One region of the Anoxybacillus sp. FSL W8-0382 genome, then DNA from elsewhere that is predicted to be linked to it. Evidence: a T-box and tRNA genes for the amino acid it is inferred to sense, from the RefSeq annotation. Region 1 holds a T-box; the other holds one or more tRNA genes.

Evidence for each region. A T-box is a leader RNA that pairs with one kind of tRNA and senses whether it is charged. The one in region 1 lies ahead of pheS (phenylalanine--tRNA ligase subunit alpha), so its partner is inferred to be a tRNA-Phe.
Region 2: it has a tRNA-Phe gene. The T-box ahead of pheS (phenylalanine--tRNA ligase subunit alpha) is inferred to sense a tRNA for this amino acid. The anticodon was not compared.

Annotation. Positions count from the first base shown of each region.
Region 1 covers NZ_JBBOPX010000001.1:656,942-663,999, forward strand. The annotation lists gene msrA (peptide-methionine (S)-S-oxide reductase MsrA) at 10-534, shown strand; gene NSS60_RS03510 (TrmH family RNA methyltransferase) at 531-1,283, shown strand; gene NSS60_RS03515 (ISLre2 family transposase) at 1,445-2,794, shown strand; T-box leader at 2,992-3,227, shown strand; gene pheS (phenylalanine--tRNA ligase subunit alpha) at 3,278-4,312, shown strand; gene pheT (phenylalanine--tRNA ligase subunit beta) at 4,328-6,742, shown strand; gene NSS60_RS03530 (hypothetical protein) at 6,947-7,058, shown strand, end outside.
Region 2 covers NZ_JBBOPX010000001.1:2,746,752-2,753,809, reverse strand. The annotation lists gene rplI (50S ribosomal protein L9) at 1-83, shown strand, start outside; gene dnaB (replicative DNA helicase) at 160-1,524, shown strand; gene NSS60_RS14555 (adenylosuccinate synthase) at 1,640-2,926, shown strand; tRNA gene NSS60_RS14550 (tRNA-Asp) at 3,023-3,098, shown strand; tRNA gene NSS60_RS14545 (tRNA-Phe) at 3,150-3,222, shown strand; gene yycF (response regulator YycF) at 3,321-4,025, shown strand; gene walK (cell wall metabolism sensor histidine kinase WalK) at 4,030-5,844, shown strand; gene yycH (two-component system activity regulator YycH) at 5,850-6,188, shown strand; gene NSS60_RS14525 (IS4 family transposase) at 6,278-7,058, shown strand, end outside.

The DNA.
Region 1 (7,058 bases):
GAGAGAAAAATGGAAAAAGCAACATTTGCTGGTGGGTGTTTTTGGTGCATGGTTACGCCGTTTGAAGAACTTGATGGGATTTACGGCATCGTTTCTGGATACACAGGTGGACATGTCGAACATCCGACGTATGAACAAGTGAAAACAGGAACGACAGGACATTATGAAGCGGTACAAATTACGTTTGATCCCGATGTATTTCCGTACGAAAAATTGTTGGAGTTGTATTGGTGTCAAATTGATCCAACGGATGACGGGGGGCAATTTCACGACCGTGGTCCACAATATCGAACAGCGATTTTTTATCATAACGAAAGACAAAAAACATTAGCGGAGCAATCGAAAAAACAATTAGAAGAAAGCGGTCGTTTTTCCAAGCCGATTGTAACAGAAATTTTACCAGCGACAACGTTTTATCCAGCAGAAGACTATCATCAAAATTACCATAAGAAAAATCCGAAACATTATAAAGAAGACCGTGCGGCATCTGGACGCGATGAATTTATTGCGAAACATTGGGGGAAAAACGAGTGAAACGAATTGAATCGCCAAAAAATGAACGAGTGAAGCAATGGAAAAAGCTTTTAACGAAAAAAGGACGCGACAAAACCGGGCTGTTTCTCATTGAAGGATTTCATTTAGTAGAAGAGGCGGTCAAAAGTGGTGTTCATATCGAAGAACTGATTGTTGCGGAGCATGCGGTCATCCCAGCTAGTTGGAATATTTCTCATATTCCGATGACGATCGTGACCGATGAAGTGATAAAAGCGATAAGCGACACAGAAACACCGCAAGGCATTGCAGCGGTATGTAAACAAATGCATTGGAACGTGGATGATATACAAACGGCATTGTTCATTGACGCCGTACAAGATCCTGGGAATGTAGGGACGATCATTCGCACGGCAGATGCTGCTGGAATAGACGCTGTTGTCGTCGGAGAAGGAAGCGTCGATATATATAACGCAAAAGTGATTCGTGCAACACAAGGTTCGTTGTTTCATTTCCCTGTGATAAAAGGAGATATTGGACAATGGATCGCCCATTTTCAAAACAGGCATATTCCGATTTATGGAACATCGCTTCAAAACGGAGTAGACTATCGATCTGTATCTCCTTCGTCATCGTTTGCATTAATCGTTGGAAACGAAGGAAGCGGTGTGAACGATAAGTGGCTACAGCAAACAACTGCCAACTTATATGTGCCGATTTATGGGAAGGCAGAATCGTTAAACGTAGCCGTTGCAACAGGGATTTTACTTTACCATTTACAGAAAAAATAAAGTATGAGTAAAATGTTTGTGGGAGAAAAAAAGACAGGTTCCTGATTTGGTATAATAAGGAACCTGTCAGATATGTAAGCAAAATAGATGAAAAACGGGCTCTCCTCCTGGTAAGGTAGTAAGTGCGAAAAAAAATACAACCAAAGAAAGGAGTGGAGCCCATGCAGGATTATATCACAAACGGCTTGACATTAAAAGAGATCGAACAGTCTTTATTTAGACATATGCAAAAACAATATGGTCATCTCCTTCAACAGGTGTTGGAGGAGATCGACCGCACATTGGCAGAACAGCGGGACAAGAAACGATATGCGCTCAAAGATAAGCGGACGATCCGACTCCAAACGCTATTTGGAGAGGTGGAAGTGAAGCGAAACTACTACTTTGACCGTGAAAAAAAGGTGTATACGTCTTTACTCGATGTCTTTCTCCAGTTCGATGGGGCGCATGGAGTGAGTCCGCTATTAGAGGAGACAGCGATTCATCTCGCCGTGACGGGTTCTTCGTATCGACAGGCTGCGCAGTCGCTTGAAAAGCTGGTGGGGTATGCATGTATGAGTCACGAAACGATTCGCCAGTCCATCATCGAGGCAGAGGTGGAAGGGCACCGTGCGATGGAGAAAAAAGGGCGCGTGTTTTTTATCGAAGCAGACGGGTTGTACGTGAAACGTCAACGAAGCCGCATCAAAGGAAAAGAAGAAAAGATCATCACGATTCACCAAGGATGGGAGAAAAACGGGAAACGCGTATCCTTAGTGAATCGACGGTATATGGTTCATCAAACGAATGAACCGATTTGGGAAGCTGTAGAGAATTTTCTGATGAAGGAATACAGCTATGATCCGTTTGAGGATTGGGTGGTCATCAATGGAGATGGAGCCCCATGGATTACAGCGTGTCGAGAATATTTCGGGGACAGGGGGTACTTTCAGCTTGATCGGTTCCATGTGGCAAGAGAGATTCGTCAATTGTTCCGAGGTCATGCGAGATATCGGGTGATTCGAAAGAAGTTAGCATCATGGGATGAAGAAGGTGTGTTACGAGAACTCACAAGTGCCATCGGTACGTTAGAACATGAGGAGAAGGAAAAGCAACTCGAGGCGCTTGTTCGTCGAATCGAGGAGATGCCAGGATGTTTGCGTGACTATCGCGTATGGTTGAAGGAAAAAGGGATTGACACGACAAACATGAGGGCGATGGGGAGTGCGGAAGGAACGATGCATGTGTTTGCGAAACGAAGTAAAAACGGTCGAAGTTGGAGGGATGCAGGGATTGAAGCGATGTTGCGAGCGATCGTCGCGATAAAAGATACGTTACTCATTCGGACACGCGATGGAGTGATGTATGGCGTGGAAGAACGAGAAGAAACGAAACGAGAAACGATCGTGAAAAAGGCACTGAAGCGCGTGCAAACGCAAATGACAGAAGTGGTACGAGATAACATCCCATACCTTCGCCAATCTTCAGGGACACCGATTTACGAGGCATTGCAAGCATTGAAAGGTTTTTAAAACGAGAGAAAACGCACATACCTACAGGATGAGAGTAAGTAAAAGCGCTTACATATAACGATTTTATAAAACCATATATAACCAAAAAAAATCGGTCGAGAAAAAAATCTCCCACAAAGTCTTGACTCAAACAAAAATAAACGCAACCTTGCACGTTATTCCCCATTTGCTTATAATAAATGAAGAATTTCATCATACAAAAAACGATGATCGAGAAGAGTAGCTTGCCGATCGCCATTCAGGGAGAAAACGCCATAGACTGCGAGCGTTTTTATGGTGGAAGCAAGTGAATTCACCTCGGGAGTTGGCGCTTGGACCATTTTGCGCATGCAAAATGTAAAGGCGTTCCGGTGTAAACCGTTATCTGAATGAAGTGAGCTATGCGAACGACATAGCTAACAAGGGTGGTACCGCGAGTGCACTCGTCCCTTACTTAAGGGGCGAGTTTTTTATTTTTTATACATAACAAGGAGGGATTTCCATATGAAGGAGCGGTTACAACAGCTTCAACAAGAAGCGCTTGAAAAAATTGAACAAGCAAACGATTTAAAAGCGCTCAATGACGTACGTGTGGCGTATCTTGGAAAAAAAAGCCCCATTACAGAAGTGCTGCGCGGGATGGGGGCATTGTCGCCTGAAGAGCGCCCGCTCATGGGAGCGCTTGTCAACGACGTGCGCGAAGCGATTCAAACAGCACTTGAAGCAAAGCAAGCAACGCTTGAACAAGAAGAAGTAGAGAAAAAATTGGCATCTGAAGCGATTGATGTGACACTTCCGGGTCGCCCGATCAGACGCGGCAATCATCATCCGCTCACGCTCGTTATTGAAGAAATTGAAGATTTGTTTATCGGCATGGGATATACGATTGCTGAAGGTCCAGAAGTAGAGCAAGATTACTACAACTTTGAAGCGCTCAATTTGCCAAAAGGTCATCCGGCGCGCGATATGCAAGATTCATTTTATATTACAGAGGAAATTTTATTACGTACACATACGTCTCCGGTGCAAGCGCGCACAATGGAAAAACATCAAGGGCGCGGTCCGGTAAAAATCATTTGTCCGGGAAAAGTGTACCGCCGTGACAACGACGATGCAACGCATTCCCATCAATTTACGCAAATTGAAGGGCTCGTGGTGGACGAAAACATTCGCATGAGCGACTTAAAAGGAACGTTGCGTGAATTTGCCCGCAAAATGTTTGGCGAAGATCGCGACATTCGCTTCCGACCAAGCTTCTTCCCATTTACCGAACCGTCTGTTGAAGTCGACGTATCATGTTTTAATTGCGGCGGGCACGGCTGTAACGTATGTAAAGGAACAGGTTGGATTGAAATTTTAGGGGCAGGGATGGTCCATCCGAACGTACTTGAAATGGCAGGATTTGATTCGAAAAAATATACAGGCTTTGCGTTTGGTATGGGTCCAGAGCGTATCGCAATGCTCAAATATGGCATTGATGATATTCGCCATTTTTACCAAAACGATCTTCGTTTCTTGCAACAATTTCGTCGGGTGTAAAAGGAGGGGTTGGCGATGTTCGTTTCATATAAATGGCTACAGGAATATGTGGATTTAACAGGCATTACGGCAAAACAATTAGCCGACCGCATTACGAAAGCAGGGATTGAAGTAGAAAGCGTTGAGGTGCGCAATAAAGGAATACAAGGTGTTGTCATCGGACATGTAATTGAGCGCGAACAACATCCGAACGCTGATAAATTAAGCAAATGTTTAGTCGATATCGGGGAAGGGGAGCCAGTGCAAATTATTTGCGGGGCACCGAACGTCGCAAAAGGACAAAAGGTTGCCGTTGCTAAAGTTGGTGCCGTATTGCCTGGCAACTTTAAAATTAAACGCGCAAAACTGCGCGGTGAAGAATCGAACGGCATGATTTGTTCGTTGCAAGAGCTTGGCGTGGAGTCAAAATTAGTGCCGAAAGAATACGCCGACGGCATTTTCGTTTTCCCAAGCGATGCACCGGTCGGAGCGGATGCGCTACAACTCCTTTACTTGGATGACGAAGTGTTAGAACTTAGTTTAACACCAAACCGTGCCGATTGTTTAAGCATGATTGGCGTCGCTTATGAAGTGGCAGCGATTTTAGGAAGAAGCGTGAAGCTTCCGACCATCGAACTTCACGAAAACAATGAAAATGTTCATGATTATATTTCTGTTCGCGTCGATGCACAAGAAGATAATCCTTTATATGCAGGGCGCATCGTGAAAAACGTAAAAATTGGCCCATCGCCGCTTTGGATGCAAGCGCGTTTAATGGCGGCTGGCATTCGACCGCACAACAATGTCGTCGATATTACGAACTACATTTTACTTGAATACGGTCAGCCGCTTCATGCGTTTGACTACGATCGCCTCGGCTCAAACGAAATTGTCGTTCGCCGTGCAAAAGCCGGTGAAACAATCGTGACGCTTGATGATGTAGAGCGCACGTTGACAGAAGATCATCTTGTCATTACGAACGGGAAAGAGCCTGTCGCTTTAGCTGGTGTGATGGGCGGTGCCAATTCGGAAGTATGTGATGAAACAGTAAACGTATTTATTGAAGCAGCATATTTTAACGGAGCGACGATTCGCCAAGCGGTCAAAGATCATGGATTGCGCAGTGAGTCGAGCACACGGTTTGAAAAAGGCATTGATCCTGCGCGCACGAAAGAAGCGCTTGATCGTGCAGCGGCGTTGATGGCGGAATATGCTGGCGGAGAAGTCGTTGGCGGCGTTGTGGAAGTCAACACACTGACAAAAAAAGAAGTCGTCGTTACGATTACGTTAGATCGTATCAATCGCGTGCTTGGCACAACAATTACGAAAGAAGAAGTCGCAGGCATTTTAACGAACTTGCAATTTACATTTACGGAACATGACGGCACGTTTATGATTACTATTCCGTCACGTCGTGCAGATATTACAATTGAAGAAGACATCATCGAAGAAGTAGCGCGTTTATACGGATACGACCATTTGCCAGCGACATTGCCGATCGGGGAAGCAAAGCCAGGGAAACTCACACCATATCAAGCAAAGCGTCGCCACGTGCGCCGTTATGTAGAAGATGCGGGATTATTCCAAGCGATTACGTACTCGCTCACAAACGAAGCAAAAGCGACGATGTTTGCGCTTGAAACGGCGCAACCGATCCGTCTTGCTCTTCCGATGAGCGAAGAGCGCAGCGTCTTGCGCCAAAGCTTAGTGCCGCACTTATTGGAAGCAGCAAGCTATAACCGCGCCCGCCAAGTCGAAAACGTAGCATTATACGAAATCGGCTCGGTATACTTAGCTAACGGTGAACATGAACTGCCGAGCGAAAAAGAGCGTCTCGCAGGCGTTTTGACAGGTGTATGGCACGCTCATTTATGGCAAGGAGAGAAAAAAGCAGTTGATTTTTATGTTGTCAAAGGCATTGTAGATGGCTTGTTTGCGTTGCTAGGATTAGAGAACCGCATTGCATACAAGCAAGCAAAACGCGAGCACCTTCATCCAGGGCGTACAGCAGAAATTTTATTAGATCATAAGACAATCGGTTTTGTCGGTCAGCTACATCCGAACGTGCAAAAACAATTTGATTTAAAAGAAACATATGTATTTGAGCTAGATCTTGAAGCGTTATTAAAAGAGGAAGTAGATGACATTCGCTATACAGCGATTCCACGCTTCCCATCCATTACGCGGGACATTGCTCTTGTCGTTGACGAGCATATTGTAGCAGGTGACCTCGAGCGAGCAATTATTGAAGCAGGCGGTGAACTGTTGAAAGACGTATCGATTTTCGACGTTTACAAAGGCGATCGCCTTCCAGAAGGCAAAAAATCGATCGCCTTCTCGCTCCGTTACTATGACCCAGAGCGGACATTGACGGACGAAGAAGTCACAAACGTTCACGAACAAGTCATCAAAGCGGTCGAACAACAATTCGGCGCTACATTGCGTGGGTAAAACGAAACCCCCATCTGATGCACGGGCATTGGATGGGGGTTTTTATGTCCTTGTCGGATGGGTGGGGGCGTTTTTTATCTAGTCAGCCAAAATTGGCGTGCACACCGCCAAAAGAAGGCGGGGTTCCAACATAAGTTGGCGGTGAAGAATGGAAAAAAAGTGAAGTATAATCAAACTATTAAAACGAAAGGAAGAATTTTTAAGATGATTCGTCAATTTGTAAACATAGCAGTAGCGGTAATGCTTGTTGGAGGAATTTTATTTGGCATAGGAAAAGATTCATTGGCAACTTCGAATCAAAAAGGGATAAAAGAAT
Region 2 (7,058 bases), 2.1 Mb from region 1:
CGCTTGGCTATACAAATGTACCAATTAAACTTCATCCAGAAGTAACTGCTACATTAAAAGTACATGTACAAGAGCAAAAGTAATGAAATGTGATTTTATGCCGGATTTTTTCCGTGCATATAATCACATTTTTCTTATGAGAAAGGACGGTGAGCGTACATGACAGACATATTTGCTGATCGACTCCCCCCACAAAATATCGAAGCTGAACAAGCTGTGCTCGGAGCGATTTTACTAGAGCCATCCGCGCTCACAACCGCTTCAGAAATATTAATTCCCGAAGATTTTTATCGAGCGGCACATCAAAAAATTTTCCGAACGATGTTACAACTATCTGATCGTGGCGAGCCCGTTGATTTAGTGACGGTTACATCGGAACTAGCAGATGCAAATGCGCTTGAAGAAGTAGGAGGCGTGTCATATTTAACAGAACTTGCCAATTCCGTTCCAACAGCGGCGAATGTGCACTATTATGCAAAAATTGTAGAAGAAAAATCCATTTTGCGCCGTTTAATTCGCACGGCTACATCGATTGCTCAAGACGGTTATACGCGTGAAGATGAAGTCGAAGATGTGTTAAATGAAGCTGAACGTAAAATTTTAGAAGTATCGCAACGAAAAAATACGACGGGATTTCAAAATATAAAAGATGTGCTTGTTCAAGCGTATGACAACATCGAAATGCTTCATAACCGAAAAGGTGAGATCACGGGAATTCCAACAGGTTTTATTGAACTTGATCGAATGACAGCAGGATTTCAACGAAGCGATTTTATTATTGTTGCTGCTCGTCCGTCTGTCGGGAAAACAGCGTTTGCATTAAATATTGCCCAAAATGTGGCGACACGTACAGGTGAGAACGTGGCCATTTTCAGCTTAGAAATGGGAGCACAACAGCTTGTGATGCGTATGCTTTGTGCAGAAGGAAACATTAATGCGCAAAACTTGCGGACCGGCAAACTTACGCCAGAAGATTGGGGAAAGTTGACGATGGCGATGGGAAGTCTTTCGAATGCTGGTATTTTTATTGACGATACGCCGAACATTCGTGTTAGTGAAATTCGTGCCAAATGCCGTCGCTTAAAACAAGAACAAGGACTTGGTATGATATTGATCGACTACTTGCAGCTCATTCAAGGAAGTGGACGCAATCGTGAAAATCGTCAACAAGAAGTATCGGAAATTTCCCGCTCGCTAAAAGCGCTAGCTCGTGAATTAGATGTTCCTGTTATCGCTTTATCTCAGCTTTCGCGTAGCGTGGAGCAACGTCAAGATAAGCGACCGATGATGTCTGACTTGCGCGAATCGGGAAGTATTGAACAAGACGCGGATATTGTTGCTTTTTTATATCGTGATGATTATTACGACAAAGAATCAGAAAACAAAAACATTATCGAAATTATTATTGCGAAACAACGGAACGGTCCTGTTGGTACTGTACAACTTGCTTTTGTAAAAGAGTACAACAAGTTTGTCAACTTAGAGCGCCGCTTCGATGATGCAAACGTTCCACCTGGAGCTTAATTTATACGAATAAAAAACATAAATGAATATATAAACGTTCGGTTTTTTATTGATTTTTCGTAGTTGATTTGGTACACTTACTATGTTTGGAATTGATGAAGCGGAGGTGCTCGCTATGTCTTCAGTTGTTGTTGTTGGAACACAATGGGGCGATGAGGGAAAAGGAAAGATTACAGACTTTTTATCACAGCATGCAGAAGTGATTGCGCGATATCAAGGTGGAAATAACGCCGGACATACGATTGTATTTAACGGCGAAAAGTATAAATTACATTTAATCCCTTCTGGTATTTTTTATAAAGATAAAATTTGTGTGATTGGAAATGGAATGGTTGTCGATCCGAAAGCGCTCGTGCAAGAATTAGCGTATTTGCATGAGCGTGGTGTAAGCACAGACAATTTACGCATTAGCAATCGCGCACATGTGATTTTGCCTTATCATTTAAAGCTTGATGAAGTAGAAGAAGAACGAAAAGGGGCTAACAAAATCGGAACGACGAAAAAAGGCATTGGCCCTGCTTATATGGATAAAGCGGCACGTGTCGGCATTCGAATCGCAGATTTGCTCGACCGCGAAGTGTTTGAAGAAAAATTAGCGCGCAATTTAGCAGAGAAAAATGTGCTTTTTGAAAAAGTGTACGGTGTTGAAGGATTTAAATTAGAACACATTCTTGATGAATATTACGAATATGGACAGCAAATTGCCAAATATGTTTGTGACACATCTGTCGTATTAAACGATGCACTTGATGAAGGGCGACGCGTTTTATTTGAAGGCGCGCAAGGCGTTATGTTAGATATTGATCAAGGAACGTATCCGTTTGTTACGTCATCAAATCCTGTTGCTGGTGGGGTTACGATTGGTGCAGGTGTTGGTCCGACAAAAATTAAACATGTTGTTGGTGTAGCTAAAGCATATACAACACGTGTTGGTGACGGTCCGTTTCCAACAGAGTTAAACAACGAAATTGGTGATCGCATTCGTGAAGTAGGTCGTGAATACGGAACGACAACCGGGCGTCCACGCCGTGTCGGTTGGTTTGATAGCGTCGTTGTTCGTCATGCGCGTCGTGTTAGTGGAATTACAGATTTATCATTAAACTCGATCGACGTGTTAACAGGTATTGAAACGTTGAAAATTTGTGTTGCTTATCGTTACAAAGGACAAATCATAGAGGAGTTTCCGGCGAGTTTGAAAGTATTAGCGGAATGTGAGCCGGTATATGAAGAATTGCCGGGATGGACGGAAGATATTACGGGTGTAAAAAGTTTAGACGAGCTTCCAGCTAATGCACGTCGTTATGTTGAGCGCATTTCGCAATTAACGGGTATTCCGCTTTCGATTTTCTCGGTCGGACCAGACCGCTCTCAAACGAATGTTGTCCGCAACGTATATGCATAAGAAAAACGTCGATGACTCGTTCGTCGGCGTTTTTTTAAAAAAACTATTGTCTTATTACTAATTATATAATAGAATAATAGATGTCTGTTGAAATACGGTTCCGTGGTGTAGGGGTTAACATGCCTGCCTGTCACGCAGGAGATCGCGGGTTCGAATCCCGTCGGAACCGCCATTTTTATTGAAATAGCAATGCGATAAAAATTGGGAAGTTAGTTATACATATGGCTCGGTAGCTCAGTCGGTAGAGCAAAGGACTGAAAATCCTTGTGTCGGCGGTTCGATTCCGTCCCGAGCCACTTGCAAGCATAGATACGTATATGTGTCTATGCTTTTTTGTTTTATAATGGTGACATGGTACACTATATGTAAATATGCCTTTGGGGAGTGAACGTACATGGAAAAAAAAATTTTAGTTGTCGACGATGAAAAGCCAATTGCTGATATTTTGCAATTTAATTTAAGAAAAGAAGGGTACGACGTACATTGTGCATATGACGGTGTAGAAGCGCTGCAAAAAGTAGAAGACATTCAACCGGATTTAATTTTATTAGATATTATGCTACCTCAAAAAGATGGCATGGAAGTATGTCGTGAAATTCGTAAAAAATACGATATGCCTATTATTATGCTAACAGCAAAGGACTCTGAAATAGATAAAGTGCTTGGGCTAGAACTTGGCGCAGACGATTACGTGACGAAACCATTTAGCACACGCGAGCTGTTAGCGCGCGTCAAAGCGAATTTACGTCGCCACCAACAAAGACAAGAACAAGATGTAAAAGAAATGAGCGAAATAAAAATTGGTCCGCTCACGATTCACCCAGATGCTTACACGGTATCGAGACGAGGAGAACAAATTGAGTTAACCCATCGAGAATTTGAACTACTTCACTATTTAGCAAAGCATATCGGACAAGTGATGACGCGCGAACATTTACTGCAAACGGTATGGGGATATGACTATTTTGGCGATGTGCGTACCGTGGATGTCACCGTTCGACGTTTGCGTGAAAAAATCGAAGATAACCCTTCGCACCCGACATGGATTGTAACAAGACGAGGGGTCGGGTATTACTTACGAAATCCGGAACAGGAGTAACCGCATGAGAAAAGTGAGCATATTTCAATCGATTCATGTGAAATTTGCCTTGATTTACATTTTACTTATTTTAATTGCGATGCAAATTATTGGGGCTTATTTTGTACGTCAGTTGGAAGCGCAGCTTGTTGAAAACTTTAAAAATTCATTAAACGAGCGCGTTATTTTACTTGCTTATAACATTGAACAAGAAATGAACAAAGAACGCGATAAAAAGAGTCCGACGATCGAGGAAGAAATTCGTTCTATTTTACAAGACTTCGTTTCGCAAGATATTTCCGAAGTGCGCGTCATTGATCATAAAAGTAAAGTGTTAGGGACATCGAACCCATATAATCAAAATATTGTCGGAAAGCGCATGACAGACTTATTAATTAAACGAACGTTAGTGGCCGGTGAAATGACAGAAAAAATGCGCGTTGACCCGAAAACAGGTCATCGCATGTATATTTCTTCTACGCCTATTAAAGTGAAAAATGAAATTAAAGGGGCGATTTATGTCATCGCCTCGATGGAGAACGTTTTTGCGCAAATGAGGCAAATTAATAACATTTTAGCGACTGGAACGGGCATTGCTTTAGTCATTACGGCGTTATTAGGCATTTTATTAGCACAGACGATTACACGACCAATTTCAGATATGCGTAAACAAGCATTGGCAATGGCAAAAGGTAATTTTTCTCGAAAAGTAAAAGTGTATGGATACGATGAAATTGGACAACTCGCGCTCAGTTTTAACAACTTAACGAAAAAATTGCAAGAAGCGCAAGCAACGACAGAAGGAGAGCGACGTAAATTAGAATCGGTATTAACACATATGACAGATGGGGTTATTGCAACAGACCGAAAAGGACGAATCATTTTAATTAACGATGCCGCCCTCAACATTTTAAATGTTTCACGTGAAACAGTGCTTTCAGCACCGATTGTGACGGTATTAGGATTAGATGAACAATATACGTTCGAAACGTTAATTGAAGAACGTGAAACGTTAATTTTAGACTTTAGTACGGACGACGAAATGTATATTTTGCGCGCTTCTTTATCTGTCATTCAAAAAGAAAAAGGGCTTGTGAATGGCTTAATTGTCGTACTGCATGACATTACAGAGCATGAAAAAATTGACCGTGATCGTCGCGAGTTTGTAGCCAATGTGTCCCATGAATTGCGAACGCCGTTAACAACGATGCGCAGTTATTTAGAGGCACTGGCGGACGGAGCGTGGCGAGATGAAGAAATTGCTCCGAGATTTATTGAAGTGACACAAAACGAAACAGAACGAATGATTCGTCTCGTTAATGATTTGTTACAGCTTTCTAAGCTCGACAGTAAAGACTATAAATTGAAAAAAACACGTGTACATTTTATTCCATATTTCCATAAAGTCATTGATCGATTTGAATTAACAAAAAAAGAAAATGTTTCGTTTGTTCGTGACTTTCCAGATGAAAAAATAATTGTTTATATGGATGAAGATAAAATTACTCAAGTGCTTGATAATATTATTTCGAACGCGCTTAAATACTCGCCACAAGGCGGAACAATTACGTTTCGTGTTGAAAAAGTAGAAGATTACATTCAAGTAAGTGTGAAAGATGAAGGAGTCGGCATTCCGAAATCCGATTTATCGAAAATTTTTGAGCGTTTTTATCGTGTCGACAAGGCACGTTCGCGTAAGCTCGGCGGAACAGGATTAGGTCTTGCGATTGCAAAAGAGGTTGTCGTTGCACATGGTGGGCGTATTTGGGCAGAAAGTCAAGAAAGAAAAGGGACAACCATTTACTTTACTTTGCCGATTGAACAACAGAAAAAAGGATGAAAACGATGAAATACGAAACGATCAAGTCAATTGTATTGACGATTCTTGTATGTACGAGCGTTTTTTTAACGTGGAGTTTATGGACGTATCAACCGAAATATGATTTCATCGAAAACGCAAAATACATTCAAAATGTTCCTGTCAGTAATGTCGCCGTTGATTATGGCACAGTCATTCAGCCTCGTTATATTTTCATTCATAAAAATGAACAACATTATGGGATAACACATCATTCGGACATTTATAAATTTATGAAAGAGATGAAAAATTGGACATTCGATCATTTCGAAAACATATCAAGCACGATAAAGAAAGAACAATTTCTTTCCAGGCGTGTTGATTAACCAATAATATCCATAAAAAACATAGAAAAAAGAGCACCTTTCCTGTAGAATGTAAGTAACAACACAAACAAACCTAGGAGGTGCTCTCTATGCACAAGCATACCACACTCCCAAATTTGATGCAAAAAATTGTTTCTGATGAAGATCTCCAGTCGATTACCGAAGCCGTTGGCTACCATGACACTTCGCGGACGTTTACGGTGCGCACGTTGGTTGATTTTTTTCTGCTGGCGGCACTTCACGAATGGAAAAGTTTCCGTCATGGTGCCGATGTGGCGAAAATGTACGGATTGCCGACGTTTCATTACTCGACGGTTTCTAAGAAAGCGAAAGAAGTTCCGTACGAGGTGATGAAGCGCTTATTTGCTTTGGTTGTTTCTAAGTGCAATCGCCAAACCCGCCGTTCGCTTCGCTTTCCAAAAGCATTGCGTATAGTAGACTCCACGACCGTCACCGTGGGGAAAAACCGCCTGACATGGGCACCCTATCATGGGGAACGATCCGGAGTGAAAATGCACGTCGCGTATTCCCCTGAGCAACAAATGCCGAGCGACATCGTAGAAACCGTAGGGTTGCGCCACGATGGACCGGTGGGAGAGCGGCTCACAGACGTACAAACGGTTCTTGTCGAAGATCGAGCGTACTTTAAAATTGAACGCCTCGATCGGTTTGTCGAACAGAAGCAACCGTTTGTGATTCGGATGAAAGACAATGTCGAGATCCATCAAAAAAAGAGCCTAAAGCGCCTTTCTTCCTCCTCTTCTTCTATTGTGGCGGATTTTACTTGCCAGTTAGGAACGAAACAATGTCGTTCCAAAAAGCGCCATCGCGTCGTGATCTTTCAGGATGCGAACGGGCATGAAATCCGTG